DNA from 3 places in the Streptomyces sp. NPDC004542 genome. Region 2 is predicted to be linked to each of the others. Evidence: riboswitches for the same ligand, from Rfam matches in the RefSeq annotation. Region 2 holds a riboswitch; each other region holds the start of a gene.
What was found. Region 2 has a riboswitch for cyclic di-AMP ahead of ABZX30_RS14125 (transglycosylase SLT domain-containing protein). Riboswitches for the same ligand answer to the same signal wherever they lie in the genome.
Positions count from the first base shown of each region.

Region 1 (7,475 bases), on a different contig from region 2:
ACGGCGCGGCACCGAGTGGACCTTCGAGGCCCATGAGGCCGAGGGCGACGAGCTGCGGCTGCGTTTCCGGGACGGCTCCCTGGCCGTGACGCTGCACTACCGGATGCGCGGGGACGTCGTCGAACGCTGGGTGACGGTCGGCAACGGCGGCGACGCGCGCGTGGAGCTGCTGCGGGCCGACGCCGCCACCTGGACCCTGCCCGACCGGGACGGCTGGCGGCTGTCCCAGCTGCACGGCCGGTGGGCCGCCGAGTCCCGGCTGACCAGCGCGGCGCTCACCCACGGCGAGAAGGTCATCGGCAGCCGCCGCGGTCACACCGGCCACCAGCACCTGCCCTGGGTCGCGCTCGACACCGGCGCCGGCGAGGAGCACGGCGAGGTCTACGGCTGCGCCCTCGGCTGGTCGGGATCCTGGCGGATCGCGGTCGCCCAGCTCCCCGACGCGCGCGTGCAGATCACCGGCGGCGCCGGCTACGACGACTCGGGTCTGCTGGCCCTGGCGCCGGGCGAGTCGTACACCACGCCCGTTTTCGCGGGCCTGTGGAGCGACGCCGGCTTCGGCGGTGCCAGCCGTGCCTGGCACGCCTACCAGCGGGCGTACGTCATCCCGGACGCCGACCGGGACCGGCCGGTGCTGTTCAACTCCTGGGAGGCGACGAACTTCGACATCTCCGAGGAGCAGCAGGCGACCCTCGCCCGGCGGGCGGCGGCGATCGGCGTCGAGCTGTTCGTGGTCGACGACGGCTGGTTCGGCGCCCGCACCAGCGACCGCGCCGGCCTCGGCGACTGGACGCCCAACCCGGACCGTTTCCCCGGCGGCCTCAAGCCCCTCGCCGACTCTGTGCACGCCCTCGGCATGCAGTTCGGCATCTGGGTCGAGCCCGAGATGGTCAACCCGGACAGCGAGCTGTACCGCGCCCACCCGGACTGGGTGCAGTTCCAGCCGGGGCGGAAGCGGACGGAACTGCGCAACCAGCTCGTCCTGAACCTCGCCCGCGAGGACGTCCAGCAGTACCTCTGGGAGCAGCTCGACGGGCTGCTCTCCAGCGCCCCGGTCGACTATGTGAAGTGGGACTTCAACCGCTGCTTCACCGACGCCGGCTGGCCCGGCGAGCCGTACCCGCAGCGCCTGTGGGTGGACCACGTCCGCGCCTTCTACGGCCTCCTCGACCGGCTGCGGGCGGCCCACCCGGGCGTCGCCTTCGAGTCCTGCTCGGGCGGTGGCGGACGGATCGACCTCGCTGTCATGAGCCGTACGGACCAGGTGTGGACCTCCGACAACACCGACCCGCTGGACCGGCTGGTCATCCAGCACGGCTTCAGCCAGATCCATCCCGCGCGGGTCATGGCCGCCTGGGTCACCGACAGCCCGAACACCCAGCTCAACGGTCGGGTCAGCTCTCTGAAGTTCCGCTTCGTGAGCGCCATGGCCGGGGTTCTCGGCGTCGGTGGCGACCTCTCCGAATGGACGGAGGAGGAGCTCGCCGAGGCCCGGGAATGGGTGGAGCTCTACAAGGAGATCCGCCCGGTCGTGCAGCGCGGCGACCTGCACCGGCTGCGGCCGCCGGAGGGCGGGCTGAGCGCGGTGCAGTACCTCCTCGGGGACGAGACGGTCGTCCTCGCCTGGCTCCAGGCGCAGCGGTACGGGGAGCCGGTGCCCGCGCTGCGGCTGCGCGGCCTCGACCCCACGGCCTCCTACGAATGCCGTGAAACGGGAGAAGTCCACCGAGGTGCCGTCCTGCTGCACCACGGGCTGCCCACGGGGCTGCGCGGCGACTTGGATGCGACGGTCATCCGCTTGCGTCGTATGTGAGCTGTATGCACTGATTGCACCTTTCATCGCAACTAGCCAGGAAATAAAGGGTCATGTACGTCGAGTGGTGAGGAGCGTCATATTCGTGACCGTCCGTCGCGCGTCATGCCCACGTAATCCGCGTCGATTCCCGGGGAATCGAGGCGGTGCGGAAGAAGGGAATGCACGGAGGGTGACCGGGATGTCCCGTAACGGATCAAGCGAAAGGCGGACAGAGGGAACCAACTGCTTGTCCCTTCGCATCCTGCTCGCTTACGTTCGCCAGCAATCCGGACGGAACGCCGAATCCTGCCGCCGCCCGGAGCCCGGACACACTCACCCGTGCACGGCAGGAGCGGGGGACCCACCAGGCATGACGGCCTGTCCCGGTCTCCAGGACGGCCAGGGGTGAAGCCGCGCTCCGCGCGCGGCCGGGCAGCTCCAGCCCGAACCCGACAGCTCACCTCGCAGGCGCCGGAGAGGAATTCGCCATGCCCGCGAAGGGTAAGCACCGCCGTCCCAAGAACCGGCGTTTCACCCGTTCCATCGCCGTCGCCGGAACCGGCGGTGCCGCGCTGGCGCTGCCCCTCATGGGGGCCACCGGCGCCCATGCGGCCGTCCCGGCCGCCGCCAAGGACTCCGTCTCCGGGAAAGCGGTCCAGGCCGCGCCGGAGACCGGGAAGAAGGCCGCCGCCCCTGCGGGCGTGCGCGTCTACACCGTCCGCGAGGGCGACTGGCTCGCGAAGATAGCCCGTGAGCAGAACGTCAGCGGCGGCTGGCACCGGCTCTACGCGGACAACCGCGAGGCCGTCGGCGGCGATCCCTCGCTGATCCACCCCGGCCTGGAGCTGAGCCTCGGTGAGCAGGCCGCCGGCACCGGTGCCGACTCCGCCGCCCCGGAGAAGACTTCCTCCTCCGCGCACCCGACGACGCAGTCTGCCACGCGCTCCGCGACGCGGCCGGACGCGCAGCCCGAGCCGGCGTCCGCCGCGGCGCCGAACGCCGCCACCGGCTTCACCCTCCCGGTGGCGGGTGCCACCGTCGGCACCCGCTACCACGTGCCGGGCGGCATGTGGTCCAGCGGTTACCACACGGGCGTCGACTTCGTCGTCCCCACCGGCACCCCCGTCAAGGCCGTGGGCGCGGGCACGGTCGTCTCCGCCGGGTGGGGCGGCGCCTACGGCAACCAGGTCGTGATCCGGCTCGCCGACGGCTACTACGCGCAGTACGGCCACCTCTCCGCGATCTCCGTCTCGGCCGGGCAGAGCGTGGCCGCGGGCCGGCAGATCGGCCTGTCCGGCGCGACCGGCAATGTGACCGGCCCGCACCTGCACTTCGAGATCCGCACCACGCCGAACTACGGCTCGGACGTGGACCCGGTCGGCTACCTCCGCTCGCACGGCGTGCCCGTCGCCTGACCCGTCGCGCCGCTCAGGCTGCCGAAGGCCGGACCTCTGATCCCCGGGTCCGGCCTTCGGCGTGCTCCCGGTGCGCTCCGGCGTATTCCCGTGGGGCACATGTCCGCGAAGTGGCTTATCTCACCGTCCGTCAACCCCTTATTACGGTCGCGTAGGTCACACCGAAAGGTGAATCATGGGCCGACGTGGCAGACGATTCGAAGAGTGACAGCAGATCAGTGATCGGGTCGTACGTGGCGGTGGGGGACAGCTTCACCGAGGGCGTGGGCGACCCCGGCCCCGACGGGGCCTTCGTCGGCTGGGCCGACCGGTTCGCGGTCCTCCTCGCGGACCGGCGGCCCGAGGGCGACTTCAGGTACGCGAACCTCGCGGTACGCGGCAAGCTGCTCGACCAGATCGTGGCGGACCAACTCCCGCGCGCGGTCGAAATCGCCCCGGACCTGGTGTCCTTCTGCGCGGGCGGCAACGACATCATCCGCCCCGGCACCGATCCCGACGAGGTGGCCGAGCGTTTCGAGCTGGCGGTGGCCCAACTCGCCTCCGTCGCGGGCACGGTCATGGTGACGACCGGCTTCGACACCCGCGGCGTGCCCGTGCTCAGGCACCTGCGCGGCAAGATCGCCACGTACAACGGCCACGTCCGGGCGATCGCCGACCGGTACGGCTGTCCCGTCCTCGACCTGTGGTCCCTGAGGACGATCCAGGACCGGCGCGCCTGGGACCACGACCGCCTGCACCTCTCGCCCGAGGGGCACACGCGCGTGGCCCTGCGGGCCGGCCAGGTGCTCGGCCTGGAGGTCCCCGCCGACCCGGAGCAGCCCTGGCCGCCGCTCCCGCCCCGGGGCACGTTCGACATCCGCCGCGACGACGTCCACTGGGCCCGCGAGTACCTGGTGCCGTGGATCGGGCGCCGGCTGCGCGGCGAGTCCTCCGGCGACCATGTGACGGCCAAGGGCGCGCTGTCCCCGGACGACATCAGGATGCGGATCGCCCCGGTGGCCTGACCGGATCCCCTCCGGGAGCCCGGCGGCCGGCCACGACCGGCCGGCCGCCGCTCCCGGTCCGCCCGCCGGGACGCTGCCCGGTCCGGCCCCCGGCCCTCCGCCGGGCGGACGGCGAAAGCGGGCCCTGACGGTCGGTCAGGGTGCGCGGTCGAGGTTCAGTTCATGGGCCAGTGCCTCGTCCACCCACTCCTGGGCGCGGGACCTCGGCACCGCGCCGGCGTAGGACGTCAGCTGGACGGCGAGGCCGTCGAGCAGGGCGGTCAGGCGCAGGGCCGTGGCGGTGGGGTCCGGGCAGACGAACTCGCCCGCCGCGACGCCCTCGGCGATGACCTCGGCCAGCGCCGCCTTCCACTGCCGGTCCAGTTCGCCGGTGACCTCCCGCAGGGCGGGCTCCCGCAGCGCGACCGACCAGCCCTCGATCCACAGCCGCCAGCCCTTGGCCCGGCCGGTGGGCGCGTACCAGCGCACGGCGGCCCGCAGCCGGCGCAGCGCGGACGTACGACGGCCCAGCAGCCGCCGCAGCTGCGCGAGGTCGCCCTCGGCGGCGTGCGCGAAGGCGGCGGCGACCAGCTTCTCCTTCGTGGAGAAGTGGTACAGCACCAGCGCGTTGCTCACGCCGAGCGCCGTGGCCACGTCGGCGATCCGCACCGCCGCCACGCCCCGCGCCTCGATCTGCTCGACGGCGGCGCCCAGCAGTTCCGCCCGCCGCTCCGGCACGCTCAACCGCACTCTCGCCACGCCGTCACCCTAATCGGTCACGCGGGTCCGGTGGCGACGTGGTCCGGCCGTTTGGTCGGCGGTACCGCCCGAAGCTTCGCGATCCCCGGCGGCCGGCCGGGAACGGCGGCCGGACCGTCCGCTGAACAGCCGGTCGGCACGGTGGAGTGTCCGACGGTAGCGGGACCCCGCCCGGCGGGCGGGGCAAGCCATAACCGGACTTCGTCCCCGGTTGTCGGAGCGGCCGACCATAATGGAGAGCCTCGCCGACTCCAACTGGAGGTACCGTGACCCGATCGGGTTCCCTGCGTTCCGGGCTGCGCACGCTGCGGCCCGAGGCCTTCGGCGCGGAGCCCGGCGGTGAGCGCCTGGCCCGCATCCGCAGATCGCCCCACTTCGAGGACGGCGTCTTCCAGAACCCCGGAGGCACCGCCCGCACCCGGCCCTCCGGTTCGGCCCTGGACCTGGCGAAGGTCTTCCTCGACCGGGACACCCGCCCCCGGCGCTCCCCGCGGGGCACCGTCCCGGTGCACCCCACCACCGTCGCCGACCTCGCCCGGCCGCCCGCCACCGGGCTGCGGCTGACCTGGACGGGCCACTCCAGCGTGCTCGCGGAGATCGACGGGCGGCGTGTGCTGTTCGACCCCGTCTGGGGCGAGCGTTGTTCTCCCTTCCCGTTCGCCGGGCCCAAGCGGCTGCACCCGGTTCCGCTGCCGCTGGCCGCGCTCGGCCCGGTCGACGTGGTCGTCATCAGCCACGACCACTACGACCACCTGGACCTGCCCACCATCAAGGCGCTGGCCGGGACGGACACCCTGTTCGCGGTGCCGCTCGGCGTCGGGGCCCACCTCGAACGGTGGGGCGTGGCCGAGAGCCGGCTGCGCGAGCTGGACTGGCACGAGGCGACCGAGGTCGCCGGCCTCACCCTGACCGCGACGCCGGCCCGGCACTTCTGCGGGCGCGGGCTGCGCAACACCCAGCACACCCTGTGGGCCTCCTGGGCCGTCGCCGGCGCGGAGCACCGGATCTACCACAGCGGCGACACCGGCTGGTTCGACGGCTTCAGGGAGATCGGCGCCGAGCACGGCCCGTTCGACGCCACGATGATCCAGATCGGCGCCTACAGCGAGTTCTGGCCCGACATACACATGACACCCGAGGAGGGCATGCGCGCCCACCTCGACCTCCAGGGCGGCCGGGCCAGCTCCGGTGTGATGCTGCCGATCCACTGGGCCACCTTCAACCTGGCCCCCCACCCGTGGGCGGAACCCGGCGAGGGCACCGTCGCGGCCGCCCGGGCGGCCGGCGCCCGTGTCGCGCTGCCCCGCCCCGGCGAGCCCTTCGAACCGACCGCCGAGACCGTCCCGTCCGAGCCGTGGTGGCGCAGTGTGGCCCTCGCCCCGGAGGGCGGCTGGCCGGAGGCGGCCGCGCGGACCGCGGTGAAGGCCACCGCCGGCTCGGCGGCCCTCGCGCAGGCCGGCACGGCCGGTGACGCTGCCGGCCGCACGGCCGAGGACGAGGGGGATCCGGAGGCCGTTCCGGCGGGCTGAGCGCCGGGCGGGGCAGCCGCACGACGCAGGGCCGGCGAGGGCCGGGGAGCGAGGAACTCCCCGGCCCTCGTGGTCTGTTCGTGACCACATCCGACCAGGTCGGATCGAGGATTTACGGTTCTGTTCCGGCACCTCCGGCCGGGTTGTCGGTCTGTCGTACGACGCCTCATACCAGAGCGGGACCATCCCCGGGGGACTTTGTCAACTGCCCGCCACGCGTGATGCGGAGGCGACTACGGTGAGTGTCCGTCGGACGACGCAGGGCCGAACCGTGCCCGCCGGACCAGTACGAGGACACCCATGTCTCACCTCCGCGCACCGGCCGCGCGCGCCGACCGCCGTGAGGGCGGCCGGCACGGGCGGCCGGCCGCCCGCCCCGTTCCCGCACTGCCCGATACCCCCCTACGGCCACAGCTCCTCCGCCTCGCGGTGCTGCCGCCCGTCGCCGTCGCGCTCAGCGCCGGCGCGGCCGTCCTGGTCACCGTCCGCTCCGCCGGGTTCCACGCCGGCCTCACCCTGTGGACGGTGCTCGCCGGAGCGGTCTCGGTGACCGTCGCCGCCCTCCTCATCGCCGCCGTCGCCGCCGACCGCACGGCCCGCTCGGTGAGCGCCCGGGTCGGCGCCCTGCGCCGCAGCGCCGCCCGCGGCGAGGCCGACCTGAGGGCCCTGGTCGAGACGCTGCGCAAGGGCGACACCCCGCCCCCGCGCAAGCCGCGCGGCGGACCCCCGCAGGACGCCGACGACCTCGAACTCCTCGCCGCCGACCTCGCCCGCGCCCGCGACGGCGCCGTCCTGGCGGTCGTCCAGGCGGCCCAGCTCTCCAGCCAGGCGGGCAGCGAACAGAAGCTCGAGGTCTTCGTCAACCTCGCCCGGCGGCTGCAGTCCCTCGTGCACCGGGAGATCTCCATCCTCGACGAGCTGGAGAACGAGCTCGAGGACCCCGACCTGCTCAAGGGCCTCTTCCACGTCGACCACCTCGCCACCCGCATCCGGC
Region 1 covers NZ_JBEXLP010000023.1:82,531-90,005, reverse strand. The annotation lists gene ABZX30_RS15890 (alpha-galactosidase) at 1-1,813, shown strand, start outside; cyclic di-AMP (ydaO/yuaA leader) riboswitch at 2,120-2,279, shown strand; gene ABZX30_RS15885 (peptidoglycan DD-metalloendopeptidase family protein) at 2,284-3,210, shown strand; gene ABZX30_RS15880 (SGNH/GDSL hydrolase family protein) at 3,429-4,214, shown strand; gene ABZX30_RS15875 (TetR/AcrR family transcriptional regulator) at 4,350-4,952, opposite strand; gene ABZX30_RS15870 (MBL fold metallo-hydrolase) at 5,219-6,481, shown strand; gene ABZX30_RS15865 (ATP-binding protein) at 6,782-7,475, shown strand, end outside.
Region 1: it holds a riboswitch for cyclic di-AMP, as region 2 does, so the genes downstream of both, ABZX30_RS15885 (peptidoglycan DD-metalloendopeptidase family protein) here and ABZX30_RS14125 (transglycosylase SLT domain-containing protein) in region 2, are expected to answer to the same signal.

Region 2 (7,475 bases):
TCGCCCATCGAACCGATGTCGATCTTCCCGGCGGTCATCTGGGCGGTGATGGGGGCGCCGGTGGCGTAGTCCTGCCAGTCGACCTTGTAGGTGTGGCCGTCGTGGAGGGCGTCGAGCTGCCGCTCGAAGTAGCCGAGGGAGCGCAGCAGGGTGCCCGCGGTGACCGTGTTGATGGTCTTGGACTGGTAGCCGACGGTGACGGTGACCGTGGAGCCGTCACCTGCCCGGGCGGCACCGCCGCAGGCCGAGAGGGGAAGCAGCAGGGATGCCGTGGACAGGGCGACGATCGTGCGTTTCATGGGGCGCTTCATGGGAGTTCGGGCCTTTCACCGGAGCAGGTAGGGCATGTTGACCGTGACGGCTCCGGTGGGACAGCGGGCCGCGCACGGGCCGCAGTACCAGCACTCGTCGACATGCATGTACGCCTTGCCGTTGCTCTCGTCGATGGCGAGGGAGTCCAGCGGGCACATGTCCACGCAGAGCGTGCAGCCGTCGATGCACTTCGACTCGTCGATGGTCACGGGCACGTCGGCCCGCTGGGGCGCCAAGGGCATGGCTGTCTCCAGGAAGGTCGCGCTCTTGGGAAGCGGGGTGGGTCAGAGGGAGCGGTGCAGGAGACCGCCCATGGTGATGCGGTCGCCGCGGAACCGGATGAACTCCAGGTCGACCGGGCGGCCGTCCGCGAGGTGGGTGAGCCGTTCCAGCATCAGCACGGCCGCGCCGCGCGGGGCCTCGAGGACGGTGGCGGAGTGGGTGTCCGCGTTCACCGCCTCCAGCGTGATCTCGGCGTGGCCGAGGCGCTGGCCGGTGACGGCTTACAGGAGGCGGAAGACGTCGGTGTTCTCCAGGTCGGAGTCGAGCAGGGCGGTGCCGATGTCGAGCGGGACGTAGGTGAGGTCGAGGGAGAGGGGGAGGCCGTTCAGGCGGCGCAGGCGTTCGATGTAGAGGACGTCGGTGCCGGCGGGGACGCGAAGGCGTTCGGCGACCGGGGAGGGGGCGGGGGCGGGGCCCATGGTGCGGACCTCGTTGGTGACGCGGCCGTGTTCGCGGAGGGTCTCCGCGAGGCCCATCAGGCGGTCGAGCCCGTGCGGGTACTTCCGGGCGACGACCACCGTGCCCACGCCCGGGAGGCGGTCCACCAGTCCCTCGGCGCGCAGCAGGTCGAGGGCCTGGCGCACGGTGTTGCGGGAGGCGCGGTAGTCGTCGGCGAGGGTCGACTCGTGGGGGAGCGTGCCGTCGGGGTGGGCGCCGGTGAGGATCTGGTGGCGGAGGAGATCGGCGAGTTGCCTGGCCTGGTCCGCACGCAGCCGGCGACGCGTGCGGTGGGCGGCGACGGTGGTCGCGGCGCCTTGACCGGCATGGTCGCGGATGCGATCGGTGGGTGGCATGCCGTGAACCATAGCGAGACGGTAGGGAAAGTCGTGTTGCCGGAGTGTTGCGCCATCTGACGCGCCGCCGATTACCTCGCTGAGCTGGTGCTTCGCTGGAAGCCGGGGGCGGATCCGCCACTCACCGCGCGACCGTCGGCCCCCGGCACGGCGGTCACGACAACGCCGACAGGCCCGGGGCGAAGGTGATCAGCAGCGGCAGCAGCGGTACCAGCGCCGCCACCGTCGTGGTCAGCGCGCGCTGTCGGCGCAGCAGCCGCGGCGGGGGTTCCAGGAGGCGGTCGACGCGTTCGCCGAGGAGGCGGCGGCTGGAGGCGCAGGAGAGGACACCGCGGTGCTGGTTCAGCTCGATCAGGGCGAGGGCGGTGGTGAGGTGACCGCAGCGGCGGGACGCCGTGTCGTCGGCGGCCAGTTCGACCAGGCGGTGGGTCTGGTCGCAGAAGTGGGCGAAGAGGGGAACGCGGGGGAAGCCGGTGGCGAGGGCGGTGGACAGGTGCAGCAGCCAGTCGTGGTGGGCACGGGCGTGGCCGCGCTCGTGGGTGAGGACGGCGTCCAGCTGGTGGTCGGTGAGACGCTGGAGGGCGCCGGTGGTGACGACCAGCTGGGACGGGTGCCCCGGCATCCACCAGGCGTCGGGGTACTCGTCCTCGAGCACCAGCATCGGCCCCCGCGCGGCGGGCAGGCCGGCGGGCAGCTCGGGCGCACGTTCACGCAGGTGGGCCCGGGTCTGGCCGCGCAGACGGCGGGCCTCGAAGAGTTCGCGGGCGAGCATCGCCGTGGTCCACGCGGCCCCGCAGGCGAGCAGCGCGGTGAGTGTGACGGCCCAGACCGGTGCGGCGGAGAGGTCGTACGCGGCGGTCACGGCGGGCGGCGCGGGGGCGAAGACACGGTCCCGGACGGTGTGGAAGACGCCGGCGGCGCCCAGCACGAGCGCGGTCAGGCAGCACAGCAGCACGGTGGCGACCAGGCACTGCCACACCCACAACGCGACCACGGGATCCCGCTCGGGCCACTCGGCCCGGGTCAGCGCGCGCGGCACCGGCACCGCGGCCGTCAGGGCGACGACGCTCAGCAGGAGCAGGCAGACGGTCATGCCGGGGGCTCCGGTTCATGGTCGGAGGCAGGGCGGACCGGGGGATGGTCCGGGTGGCGGTTCGAGTGGTGCACGCTGTCAGCGTCAGTATGACGCCGACGGGGCCCGGAGTCAGTCGCCGGCGCCGAACACGACCCGCTTCCGCGTCACTTCGCCCCCTGCTCCCGCAACTCCCGCCGCGCCCCCCCACCCCGTCCTCCGTCGCGCCCCGAACCCGGGCCGTCAGCCGTACGACCCGGTGACGTCACCGCGGCCGCCGCCGCCCGGCGAGATCAGTCGGTACGCCGACTGCTCGCCACCACGCGGCCGCTGACCTCCCCCAGCCCCACCCGGGCCCCGTCCGCCCCCGGCGCCCACGCCGACAGGGTCACCACGTCCCCGTCCTCCAGGTACGTCCGCTTGCCGTCCGGTAGTTCGAGCGGGTCACGCCCGTTCCAGGTCAGCTCCAGCAGCGAGCCCCGCTGCCGCTCCTCGGGCCCGCTCACGGTCCCCGACCCGTACAGGTCGCCGGTGCGCAGCGAGGCCCCGTTCACGGTCATGTGGGCCAGTTGCTGCGCCGCCGTCCAGTACATGGTGTGGAAGGGCGGCTCGGACACCGTGTGGCCGTTGACCGCGATGGAGATCCGCAGGTCGTAGCCGCAGGGCTCCTCGTCGGAGTCGTCCAGGTACGGCAGCGGCGGGTGGGTCCGCTCGGGCGGCGCCACCCGCGCGTCCTCCAGGGCCTCCAGCGGGGTGATCCACGCCGACACCGACGTGGCGAACGACTTGCCGAGGAACGGGCCGAGGGGCACGTACTCCCAGGCCTGGATGTCGCGCGCCGACCAGTCGTTCAGCAGGCACAGCCCGAAGACGTGCTCCCGGAAGTCGCCCAGCGCGACCGGCCTGCCCCGCTTTGAGGGGACACCGACGACGAAGCCGACCTCGGCCTCGATGTCCAGCCGGACGGAGGGGCCGAAGACGGGGGCCGGGTCGGCGGGACCCTTCCGCTGGCCGGACGGCCGTACGACGTCCGTGCCCGACACCACGACCGTCCCGGAGCGGCCGTGGTAACCGATCGGCAGGTGCTTCCAGTTGGGGGTCAGCGGGTTCTCGGCGTCGGGGCGGAAGATGTGGCCCGCGTTCCGGGCGTGGTGCTCGGAGGAGTAGAAGTCGACGTAGTCGGCGACCTCGAAGGGCAGGTGCAGGGTCACCGAGGACAAGGGGTAGAACAGTCGTTCGATCGTCTCCCGGTGCGCGGGCACCGTCACCCAGGCCGTCAGGGCCCGCCGCACGTCCGACCAGGCCGTGCGGCCGGCGGCGAGCAGCGGGTTGAGGGTCGGGTGCGCGAGCAGGGAGGTGTAGGGCGAACCGATCGCCCGCGCCGCCGCGCCCGCGTCGAGCACGTGGTCGCCGAGCCGCACGCCGACGCGCCGCTCGGTCGAGCCGGCGGGGGAGAAGACGCCGTAGGGGAGGTTGTGAGGGCCGAAGGGGTCGCCCTCGGGGACGTCGAAGGGGGGCATGGGGTGCTGCCTCGCTCTCATCCGGTGCCGTCACTGCAGGCCGTTGCCTGTGGTCGCGCCACACGTTACGGGTGAGTTGCATGTCCTGGGCAGCGTGCCGGGCAGTGTCTGAAGGGTTCGCAATGCCTGGATGGGCCTTGTGGGGGTGGCGTCGCGGGCACCGTTCGGGGCCGGGAACAGCGGTGAGTCAGGGGGCGGGGGGTCCGTATTCTCTGATCATGGCCGCACCCCCCGCATATTCCGCCCCCCGCTCCTCTCCGGTCTCCCCGGCTCGTTCACTCGTCGCGACCGATCTCGACGGAACGCTCCTGCGTGGCGACGACACCCTGTCCGACCGCTCGCTCGCCGCCCTCGCCCGGGCCGAGAGGGCGGGGGCCCGGCACCTCGTGGTGACCGGTCGCCCGGCGCCGCGGGTGCGGCCGCTGCTCGACGACCTCGGCTGCACGGGGCTCGCGGTGTGCGGACAGGGTGCGCAGGTGTACGACGCCGGCGCCCACCGCCTGCTGTGGTCGGTCACCCTGGACCGGGAACTCGCGGAGACCGCGCTCGGCAAGATCGAGGCAGAGGTGGGGGAGGTGTACGCGGCCGTCGACCAGGACGGGGTGGACGGGCTCACGCTCATCGAACCCGGCTATCGGATGCCGCACCCGACCCTGCCCGCCGTACGGGTCCGGCGGCGCGACGACCTGTGGCGCGAGCCGATCAGCAAGGTCCTGGTGCGCCATCACGCCCTGTCGGACGACGAGTTGGCCGCCACGGCCCGCGCGGCCGTGGGGTCGCTGGCGACGGTCACCATGTCGGGGCCGGGAACCGTCGAGCTCCAGCCGTGCGGTGTCACCAAGGCGACCGGGCTGGCGCTGGCCGCCGACCACCTCGGGCTGGGCGCCGAACGGGCCATCGCCTTCGGGGACATGCCCAACGACATCCCGATGTTCGACTGGGCCGCCCACGGTGTGGCGATGGCCAACGCCCATCCCGAACTGAAGGCGGTGGCCGACGAGATCACCCTGTCGAACGAGGACGACGGCATCGCCGTCGTCCTCGAAAGACTTTTCCCCTGAGCGGGTGAGCGGGTGAGCGGGTAAGCGGGTGAGCGGGTGCGCGGGTGCGCGGGTGCTCGGGTGAGCGGATCGGTCAGTACGCGCCGAACACGTTGTCGATCGAGCCGTACCGGTGGGCGGCGTAGTTGCAGGCGGCCGTGATGTTCGCGACCGGGTCGTAGATGTTCCACGAGGTGCCGGCCACGTGGTAGGCGTTGAACGTGGGGTCGATGACCTGCAGCAGGCCCTTGGACGGGATACCGGCGGCCGCGTTGGAGTCCCAGAGGTTGATGGCCATCGGGTTGCCCGACGACTCGCGCATCACGTTGCGGTAGATGCCGTTGTAGGAGCCCGGGATGCCCTTCTGCGCCATGATCGCGAGCGACTCGCGGATCCAGCCGTCGAGGTTGTTCGAGTACGCGACCGTGCTGGTGGCGGCGGTGGCGGCCGTGGGGGCGCTCGTGGTGGTGGCCGCGGAGGCGCTGGTCGCACCCATCAGCGGGAGGGCGAGCACGGCGGCGCCGGTGCCGGCGACGGCGATCCTGCGGGCGATGCGGGTGAAGGGGGTACGGCGGAGCCGAGCGGCAGCAGACATGGGGAAGTTCCTCTCCGTCGCCTGCGAGGTGAGCTGTCGGGTTCGGGCTGGGAGGTGCCCGGCCGCGCCGCCCGAAGGCGGTGCGGCTTCACCCCGAGCCGGTCCGGGACGACGGGTGTCGTCCGGGCCGGCGGCAAACCTGGGTCCCCCGCTCCTGCCGTCGCGAATGAGTTCGTCGATGGGGTGTGACGGGCGGCGGCAGGATGAGGCGTTCCGCCCGACGGCCGGGAACGTATGCGAGAGCACATGTCCGGAACAAGCGCCGGATTCACACAAAGTCCTAGTTGACCTTGTTCTATGGCGTATGAGGTGCTTGATCCTTTGCAGCTGCCAAGCCTCAACTGGCCAATGGCGGCAGGTGGGATACGGGTGCCGGGCGGCGGGGTGCCCCGATCGGTCGACGTGACCCAATTCACGGAATAGCAATAACGGCAAATGGGACATGAGGGGCGCCGCTAGGGAGAGCGCGTCCGGCGCGGGAGTGGAAGGTGAGCTGCTCCAAGCGGCGCAATCACTTCGTACTTCCGGGTAAGTCGATAAATATCTGTTCTTATCGCCTGATCGGAAACATAACGGGCGTGATCCGATAGCGCCCGGCCTGTAACAGTGGGCGCCCTCGGTGATCGAAAGCTGACCGGATACGCTGACTTGAGTGAGGGCGGCGACCTATCGACAAACCGTGTAATCGCCAGCAGGCACCAGCAGACAGGAGACCCCTCGTGACCGTCGTCGGGCCGTTCGGGCTTAGCGTGCGGGACCAGGCTCTGGAAGCCGATGTCCAGGCCGGATTGGCGGCTGTCGAGGAGGGACTGCTCGAAGCCACCAAGAGTGAGGTCCCCTTCATCACCGAAGCCGCCCAGCACCTCGTGCGCGCGGGCGGCAAGCGGTTCAGGCCGCTGCTCGTGATGCTCGCGGCGCAGTTCGGGGACCCGTACGCGCCGGGAATCGTGCCCTCGGCCGTCGTCGTCGAACTCACCCACCTCGCGACCCTGTACCACGACGACGTCATGGACGAGGCCGCGGTGCGCCGCGGCGTGGACAGTGCGAACACCCGCTGGGGCAACTCTGTCGCCGTCCTCACCGGCGACTTCCTCTTCGCCCGCGCCTCCCAGATCCTCGCCGACCTCGGCCCCGAGGCGGTACGGGTCCAGGCGGTGGCGTTCGAGCGGCTGGTCACCGGGCAGATCCTGGAGACGGCGGGGCCGCAGGACGGCCGCGACCCGGTCGATCACTACCTGGACGTCCTCGGCGGCAAGACCGGGTCGCTGGTGGCGGTCTCCTGCCGCTTCGGCGCCATGATGTCCGGGGCCGACGAGACGGTCGTGGACGTCCTGACCCAGTACGGCGAGCGGCTCGGCGTCGCCTTCCAGCTCGCCGACGACGTGCTGGACATCGCCTCCGACTCCCACGAGTCCGGCAAGACCCCGGGCACCGACCTGCGCGAGGGCATCCCCACCCTGCCCGTGCTGCGCCTCAGGGAGCGGGCGGCCCGGCTCGGGCTGGCCGAGGACGTCGCCCTGTGCGACCTGCTCGACTCCGACCTGACCGACGACGCCCGGCACGCCGAGGCGCTGGCCGCGCTGCGCGCCCACCCGGCACTGGAGCAGGCCCGCCGGGACACCGTGCGCTACGCGGAGGAGGCGCGGGCCGCGCTGGCCCCGCTGCGGGAGTGCGACGCCAAGGCGGCACTCGTGCAGCTGTGCGATGCGGTGGTGCACCGGGCCGGGTAGGCGCGGCGTGCTGGTGCAGCCGTCCGCCGGGGTCTGCCGCCTCCGGGTCCGACCCCTACGGGTCGAGGGGGCATCCGGCTTCCCCGTGTCATACCGCAGTCGTACATCGAGGTGCCTCCCGGGTCTGACG
Region 2 covers NZ_JBEXLP010000019.1:93,389-100,863, forward strand. The annotation lists gene ABZX30_RS14095 (ABC transporter substrate-binding protein) at 1-299, opposite strand, end outside; gene ABZX30_RS14100 (ferredoxin family protein) at 327-554, opposite strand; partial or broken gene ABZX30_RS14105 (GntR family transcriptional regulator) at 597-1,388, opposite strand; gene ABZX30_RS14110 (M56 family metallopeptidase) at 1,543-2,481, opposite strand; gene fahA (fumarylacetoacetase) at 2,754-3,980, opposite strand; gene ABZX30_RS14120 (HAD family hydrolase) at 4,199-5,041, shown strand; gene ABZX30_RS14125 (transglycosylase SLT domain-containing protein) at 5,115-5,615, opposite strand; cyclic di-AMP (ydaO/yuaA leader) riboswitch at 5,619-5,803, opposite strand; gene ABZX30_RS14130 (polyprenyl synthetase family protein) at 6,335-7,345, shown strand.

Region 3 (7,475 bases), on a different contig from region 2:
GTGATGCCGACGTACGCCAGACGCCGCTCCTCCTCCAGCTCCTTGGTCTGGCCGAGGGCGCGCATGTGCGGGAAGACGCCGTCCTCCATGCCGGTGAGGAAGACCACCGGGAACTCCAGGCCCTTGGCGGTGTGCAGGGTCATCAGCGTGATGACTCCGTCACCGTCCTCCTCGTCGGGGATCTGGTCGGAGTCGGCGACCAGCGCGACCTGCTCCAGGAAGTCGGACAGGCCCACCGGCTCGCCCTCGCCGCGTTCCTGTTCGAACTCCAGCGCCACGGCCGCGAGTTCCTGGAGGTTTTCGATACGGGTCTCGTCCTGCGGGTCGGTGGAGGCCTGCAACTCGGCCAGGTATCCGGTGCGTTCGAGGACGGCTTCCAGGACGGTCGCCGGACCCGCGCCGGACTCGACGATCGTACGGAGCTCCTCCATCAGCACGTTGAACCGCTTGACCGCGTTCGTCGACCGCGCCGCCATGCCGTACGCCTCGTCGACCCGCTTCAGCGCCTGCGGGAAGCTGATCTTCTCCCGCTGGGCGAGGGCGTCGACCATCGCCTCGGCGCGTTCGCCGATACCGCGCTTGGGCACGTTGAGGATGCGGCGCAGCGGGACCGAGTCCTCGGGGTTGGCCAGGACGCGCAGGTAGGCCAGGACGTCCCGGACCTCCTTGCGCTCGTAGAAGCGGACACCGCCGACGACCTTGTAGGGCAGGCCGACCCGGATGAAGACCTCTTCGAAGACACGGGACTGGGCGTTGGTGCGGTAGAAGACGGCGACGTCGCCCGCCTTGGCCTCGCCCGCGTCCGTGAGACGGTCTATCTCGTCGGCGACGAACTGCGCCTCGTCGTGCTCGGTGTCGGCGACATAGCCCGTGATGCGGGCGCCCGCGCCCGCGTTGGTCCACAGGTTCTTGGGGCGGCGGGACTCGTTGCGCTCGATGACGGCGTTGGCCGCGGACAGGATCGTCTGGGTGGAGCGGTAGTTCTGCTCCAGCAGGATCGTCGTCGCGTCCGGGTAGTCCTCCTCGAACTGGAGGATGTTGCGGATGGTCGCGCCGCGGAAGGCGTAGATCGACTGGTCGGCGTCACCCACCACGCACAGCTCGGCGGGCCGGAGGTCGTCCGGGCCGGGCGGCACGTCCACCGGGTGCGCGGCGTTGCCGACGAGCTCGCGCACGAGGGCGTACTGGGCGTGATTGGTGTCCTGGTACTCGTCGACGAGGACGTGGCGGAAGCGGCGGCGGTAGTGCTCGGCGACGTCCGGGAAGGCGCGGAGCAGGTTGACCGTCGTCATGATCAGGTCGTCGAAGTCGAGGGCGTTGGCCTCGCGCAGCCGGGACTGGTAGAGGGCGTAGGCCTGGGCGAGGGTCTTCTCGAAACCGTCGGCGGCCTGGGCGGCGAAGTCCTCCTCGTCGATCAGCTCGTTCTTCAGGTTGGAGATCTTGGCGCTGAAGGACTTCGGCGGGTAGCGCTTGGGGTCGAGGTCCAGGTCGCGGCAGACCAGGGCCATCAGGCGCTTGGAGTCGGCGGCGTCGTAGATCGAGAACGACGACGTGAAGCCGAGCTTCTTGCTCTCCCGGCGCAGGATGCGCACGCACGCGCTGTGGAACGTCATCACCCACATCGCGTTCGCCCGCGGGCCGACGAGCTGCTCGACGCGCTCCTTCATCTCGCCGGCGGCCTTGTTGGTGAAGGTGATCGCCAGGATCTGGCCCGGGTGGACCCCCCGCTCGCCGAGCAGGTGGGCGATGCGGTGGGTGAGCACGCGGGTCTTGCCGGAGCCCGCGCCGGCCACGATGAGCAGCGGGGAGCCGGAGTGGACGACGGCGGCACGCTGGTTCTCGTTCAGCCCCTCCAGGAGCGCGGCCGCGTCGACGGCCGGGCGGTGGGCGCCGTCCCGGTAGTAGGCGTCCCGGTCCGGCGGCAGGTCGAACTTCCCGCCGAACAGATCGTCCGGAACCGGCTCCGGAGCGTGATCGTCCTCGGGCGGTGGCGGGGGTTCCTCCTCGTGCCCGCGAGGGGCCTGGAGGTCCGCCAGGAAGCTGTCGTCAAAGAGGCTGCTCATCGCTCTACGAGTCTAGGGCGCCCCACCGACAACCGGCCGCCGCCCTCGGAACTTGGCCGACGGATGCCTCGAGGACGCGTCGGGGACACACCGGCGAGCACCTCGGACAGCTCGGACCCCTCGGGGAATGCTCCCCTCACCCTGCGGAGCCGCCTGGTCACCACAGCGACACGCCCGTCTCGGGTCACGAAAATGTATCGGACATATCGTGCACCAACCTTCACAGGAGACACATGAGTTGGCTAGCGTTCCGCCAGGCCGCACGACCCTCACCGGCGAACCCCGCCGGGCCGCGCGGCCTCCGCCGAGTCCGGTGCGCCCCCTTGCGGCAGCCGGAGCCGGGGACCCACACCGAGACCTGGGGTGAATCGGTTCGCCTTCCCCACGGGGACGACGGCCGTAGGGCAACCCTTCCGAACCACCCGCCCGAACCCGACAGCTAACCCGGTAGGCGGAACCTTGGAAGGAGTCGCCTCCGTTGGCGTCGCACCGCAAGTCCCGCCCCGCCGGCCTGCACAAGCCCGCCCTCGCCACCGCCGCCCTCACCTCCGTGGCCCTGTTCTCCCAGACGGCGGGCGCCGCCCCGTCCGCCGACGGCGGCAAGCCGAGCCTGGAGGAGGTCGAGAAGAAGGTCGACGACCTGTACCGGCAGGCGGAGTCGGCGACCGAGAAGTACAACGCGGCCAAGGAGACGACCGGCAAGCAGCGCCGGCGCGTCGACACGCTCCTCGACGAAGTGGCCAAGCGCACGGAGAAGCTGAACAAGGCGCGCGAGAAGCTGGGTTCGTTCGCCGCGGCCCAGTACCGGACCGGGGCCACCCTCCCCGACACCGCCACCTTCCTGCTCGCGGACACCCCGCAGGACTACTTCGACCAGGCCCAGCTGATGAGCCGGCTGACCAAGCGGCAGAAGACCGCGGTCGACGACTACGTCACCGAGCAGTCCGCGACCATGGAGAAGCGGCGGGAGGCCACCGAGAGCCTCGCGACGCTGACCGACTCGCAGCACGACCTGCAGGCCGCCAAGTCGACCGTCCAGAAGAAGCTCGCCACGGCGCGCGAGCTGCTGTCCACGCTGACGGCGCAGGAGAAGGCGCGGCTCGCGGCGATCGAGAAGCAGCAGCGGGAGGAGGCCGCGCGCAAGGCGGCGGAACTCGCGAAGAAGCAGGCGGAGGCCCAGCAGCAGGACAGCGGCTCGTCCGACGCGTCGGCCCCGGCCGGCTCCTCGTCGGACACGTCCTCCCCGACCTCCACGTCGTCCTCGTCGGCCCCGTCGTCCTCCACATACGCCACCAAGGCCGAGAAGGCGATCGCGTTCGCCCGCGCCCAGATCGGCAAGCCGTACGTCTGGGGCGCCACCGGCCCCGACTCCTACGACTGCTCCGGCCTCACCCAGGCCGCGTGGAAGGCCGCCGGCGTCAGCCTGCCCCGTACCACCTACGACCAGGTCGATGTGGGCACCACGGTCTCCCTGGCTGACGCCCAGCCCGGTGATCTGATCTTCTTCTACGACGATGTGAGCCACGTCGGCGTCTACATCGGTAACGGCATGATGATCCACGCCCCCAAGCCCGGCGCCTACGTCCGGGAGGAGTCGATCTACTACGCCGGCGAATCGATCATCCACAGCGTGGTGCGGCCGGCCTGAGCCACCGGGCCCCTAGCATCGGGCCATGCACGGCACCGCCTCGCCCCTGCGGGTCCGATGGGCCCGGTGGGCCCGGCGTTCACCGGCGGCCGGCGCCGCCGTCATGGCGACCGGGATCGTGTCGGTGGCCCTCCAGCAGGCGGGTCGCGCAGTGCTGTCCCAGGCCGCCCTGGGACTGGCCTGCGCCGCCTGGCTGGGGTTCGCGGCCGGCTTCGCCCTGTGGCTGCTGCGAGAGCGGCGGGCGGCGCCGACGCCGAGCGCGCTCACCGCGGTGGCCGCCACGGCGGTGCTGGGCACCCGTTTCGCGCTGCTGGGCCGGCAGGTCCTGGCCGGGGCGCTGCTCGCGCTGGCGGTCGCGCTCTGGCCGGTGCTGCTGGTCCACGTCCTGCGGCGGTGGGAGCGGCGCATGCCGGGGGCGGTGTTCCTCGGCTGTGTGGCCACGGAGTCGATCGCCGCGCTGGGGGCCGTGCTGGCCCGGGCGACGGCCACGGCGTGGCTCGCGCACCTGGCGCTCGTGCTGTTCTGGCTGGGGCTGGTGTTCTACGGGCTCGCCGCGGCCCGGTTCGATCCGCGGCAGCTGCTCGAGGGTGCCGGGGACCAGTGGATCGTGGGCGGTGCGCTCGCCGTCTCGGCACTGGCCGGGGCGCGGCTGGTCGCCGTCGGCAGCACCCGCCCGTACCTGTGGAGCGGCGACGACCAGGGCGTCCTGCGCGCGGTGACCGCCGCGCTGCTGGTGCTGGACGGGGCCTGGTACGCCGTTCTGCTGGTCGCGGAGGCGGTGCGGCCGCGGCCGGGCTACGACGTGCGCCGCTGGTCGACGGTGTTCCCGATGGGCATGACGGCGGCGGCCACGCTGTCGGCCGGCACCGCCCTGGGGATCCCGTGGCTGCGGGGGCCGGGGGTGGTGCTGGTCTGGGTCTCGGTGGCGGCGTGGCTGGCGGTCGCCGTCGGCGCGGTCAGGTCCACAGCACGGCGATGAAGATGTTCACCGTGGTCAGCAGGCCGACCAGTCCGAAGAGGCCCTTGTCCACCCGCTCCTCGTCCCGCTTGACGTAGACGAGCCCGAGGATCACGATCAGCAGGGCCAGTTTCACCCCGATCTTGACGTTGTCGACGTGGTGGCCGTCGGCCTCGTTGAGCCCGACCAGGATCACGCCGGTGGCCAGCATGGTGAAGGCGCCGTGCAGCATGGCCGGGACGAAGCGGGCCTCGCCGCGTCCCATCGCCTTCATCTGGGTCAGGAAGCCGCCGAGGAGCGCGGCGATGCCGACGATGTGCAGGCCGACGAAGAGATGGATGAGTACGCCCATGAAGCCGGAGCCTAATGGGCCGCACATATGCGCCTCATAGCACCCCACGGCTCCCGCCCGCCCGGGAAACCGCCGCATCGGTCAGCGCACTGCCCGAAGGCGGCGACTGTGGGCCGGGAGCGCGGTCAGGTGCGAACACCCGGCGCTCCCGTGAGGTCAGTTGCGTACATCGCGTCACCGGACGGTCACAGCCGGGTTTAGCGTCCTCCCCCAGGTGCCCGGCTCCCCACCGCCGCCCGGGCCAGGGGCGGCAGTCGGGCACCACCGCCGAGAAGGCCCGGCGGCGGCCCGTCTCCCCTGTGCGGGCCGCCACCGGACGCGTGAACCGCTCCCCCACGGCGGTCCTACGGAGAGGACGTGACGGTCCAGGTGGCAGCGCACCGCAAGCCCAGACAGCGCCCGATCGGCGGCACCGCCGCACGCACGGCGGCCACCCTCGCCCTGGCGGGCGCGGCCACCGCGACGGGCTTCGACGGAACCGGGCACGCCGCACCGCGGCTTTCACCGGCCCAGGTCAGGGCCAAGGTCGACAAGCTGTACCAGGAGGCGGAGGTCGCCACCGAGAAGTACAACGGCTTGAAGGAGAAGGCCGACTCGGCCCAGCGGCGGCTGGACACGCTGCGCGACCAGGCCGCCCGCAAGCAGGAGAAGCTGAACTCGGCCCGCGACGCGCTCGGTCCCCTCGCCACGGCGCAGTACCGCGGCGGCGGCATCGACCCGGCGCTGCGACTGGCGCTGTCCGACGACCCCGACCAGTACCTGGACGGCGCCGCCTTCGCCGAACGGGCCGGACACCGGCAGGCGCGGGCCGTGGCCCTGGTACGGAACCGGCTGCGGGAGATCGAGCAGCTGCGGGGCGCCGCCCAGGTCGAGCTGACCTCGCTCAGATCCCGGCAGGCGGAGCTGGAGCGGCAGAAGAAGACCGTCACCGCGAAGCTGGCCGAGGCCCGGCGGCTGCTGTCCCTGCTGCCTCCGCGCGACCGCGTCCCGCCCCCTGCCGGACACGCCCCGGCCGGACACGCCCCGGCCCCGGACACCCGGGCCCCGAACTCACGCGCCGCGGCGGCCGTCGCCTACGCCTACCGGGCGCTCGGCAGCCCCTACGTCTGGGGCGCGACCGGCCCCAACGCCTTCGACTGCTCCGGCCTCGCCCAGGCCGCGTACCGCTCCGCGGGCATCGCCCTGCCACGCACGACCTACGCCCAGATCAACGCGGGCCGCCGCGTCACCCGCTCCGAACTCGCCCCCGGGGACCTGGTGTTCTTCTACTCCGGCATCAGTCACGTCGGCATCTACGTAGGCAACGGCCAGATGATCCACGCCCCGAACCCGTCCGCACCGGTGCGGCTGGCGCCTGTCGACCAGATGCCGTTCGCGGGGGCTACGCGGGTGGCGTGACGGCCGACGACGCGATGAACGCGGCCCAGGCGGGCGCGGTGACGGCCTCGGCAAGGAGGTGTGGTCCGAACTCGCCTTCGCGCCGTGCGGTCAGGCCGGGGACACCCCGAGGAATCTCAGCACGGCGAGGACGCGTCGGTGGTCGGTGTCGGCGGCGGACAGGTCGAGTTTGGCGAAGATGTTGTTGATGTGTTTGGCGACCGCGCTGTCGCTGACCACCAGTGCCCCGGCGATCCCCGCGTTGGATCGTCCCTCGGCCATCAGCGCCAGCACCTCCCGTTCACGGGGTGTCAGCCGCTCCAGGGGGTCGCTGTGGCGGCGCAGCAGCAACTGGGCGACGACCTCGGGATCCAGCGCCGTACCGCCGTCCGCGACCCGCCGTACCGCGGCGATGAACTCCTCGACGTCGGCGACGCGTTGCTTGAGCAGATAGCCGACGCCGCTGGTGTGGGCGGTCAGCAGATCGGCCGCGTACCGCTCCTCCACGTACTGCGAGAGCAGAACCACCGCCGTCCGGGGCCACTGGTGGCGGATCACCAGCGCGGCGCGTACCCCCTCGTCGGTGAAACGGGGCGGCATCCGGACGTCGACCAGGGCGAGTTCGGGCCGGTGCCGATCGACCGCGGTCAACAGGGCGTCCGCGTCACCCACGTCGGCCGCGATCTCGAAGCCCGCCATCTCGAGCACCTTGACGAGCCCCACGCGCAGCAGTACCGAGTCCTCGGCGATCACAGCTCGCACGGCAGCTCCACGGTGACGGTGGTCGGGCCCCCGGCGGGGCTGCTGACGCGGAACGATCCGTCGACGGAGCCGACGCGTTTGGCCAGTCCGCCCAGCCCGCTGCCGGCTGAGGCGTCGGCGCCGCCGATCCCGTCGTCGGTGACGTTCACACGTAGCACCTTCCCGATCCGTTCGACGGTCGACTGACGGTCAGTGGCCTCGCCGTGGGGGGATGCCCTGGGCGTCATCGCCGCCGACGCGATCAGCGTGGCACCCTCTCCGCAAGCACGGCGTCAGAGCCTCGTCACACCAGCCGACGCGCCGTCGCCCAGCGCG
Region 3 covers NZ_JBEXLP010000001.1:241,809-249,283, forward strand. The annotation lists gene pcrA (DNA helicase PcrA) at 1-2,063, opposite strand, end outside; cyclic di-AMP (ydaO/yuaA leader) riboswitch at 2,356-2,534, shown strand; gene ABZX30_RS01150 (NlpC/P60 family protein) at 2,542-3,711, shown strand; gene ABZX30_RS01155 (tellurite resistance/C4-dicarboxylate transporter family protein) at 3,737-4,690, shown strand; gene ABZX30_RS01160 (hypothetical protein) at 4,668-5,021, opposite strand; gene ABZX30_RS01165 (NlpC/P60 family protein) at 5,391-6,419, shown strand; gene ABZX30_RS01170 (response regulator transcription factor) at 6,510-7,160, opposite strand; partial or broken gene ABZX30_RS01175 (sensor histidine kinase) at 7,148-7,339, opposite strand; gene ABZX30_RS01180 (response regulator transcription factor) at 7,444-7,475, opposite strand, start outside.
Region 3: it holds a riboswitch for cyclic di-AMP, as region 2 does, so the genes downstream of both, ABZX30_RS01150 (NlpC/P60 family protein) here and ABZX30_RS14125 (transglycosylase SLT domain-containing protein) in region 2, are expected to answer to the same signal.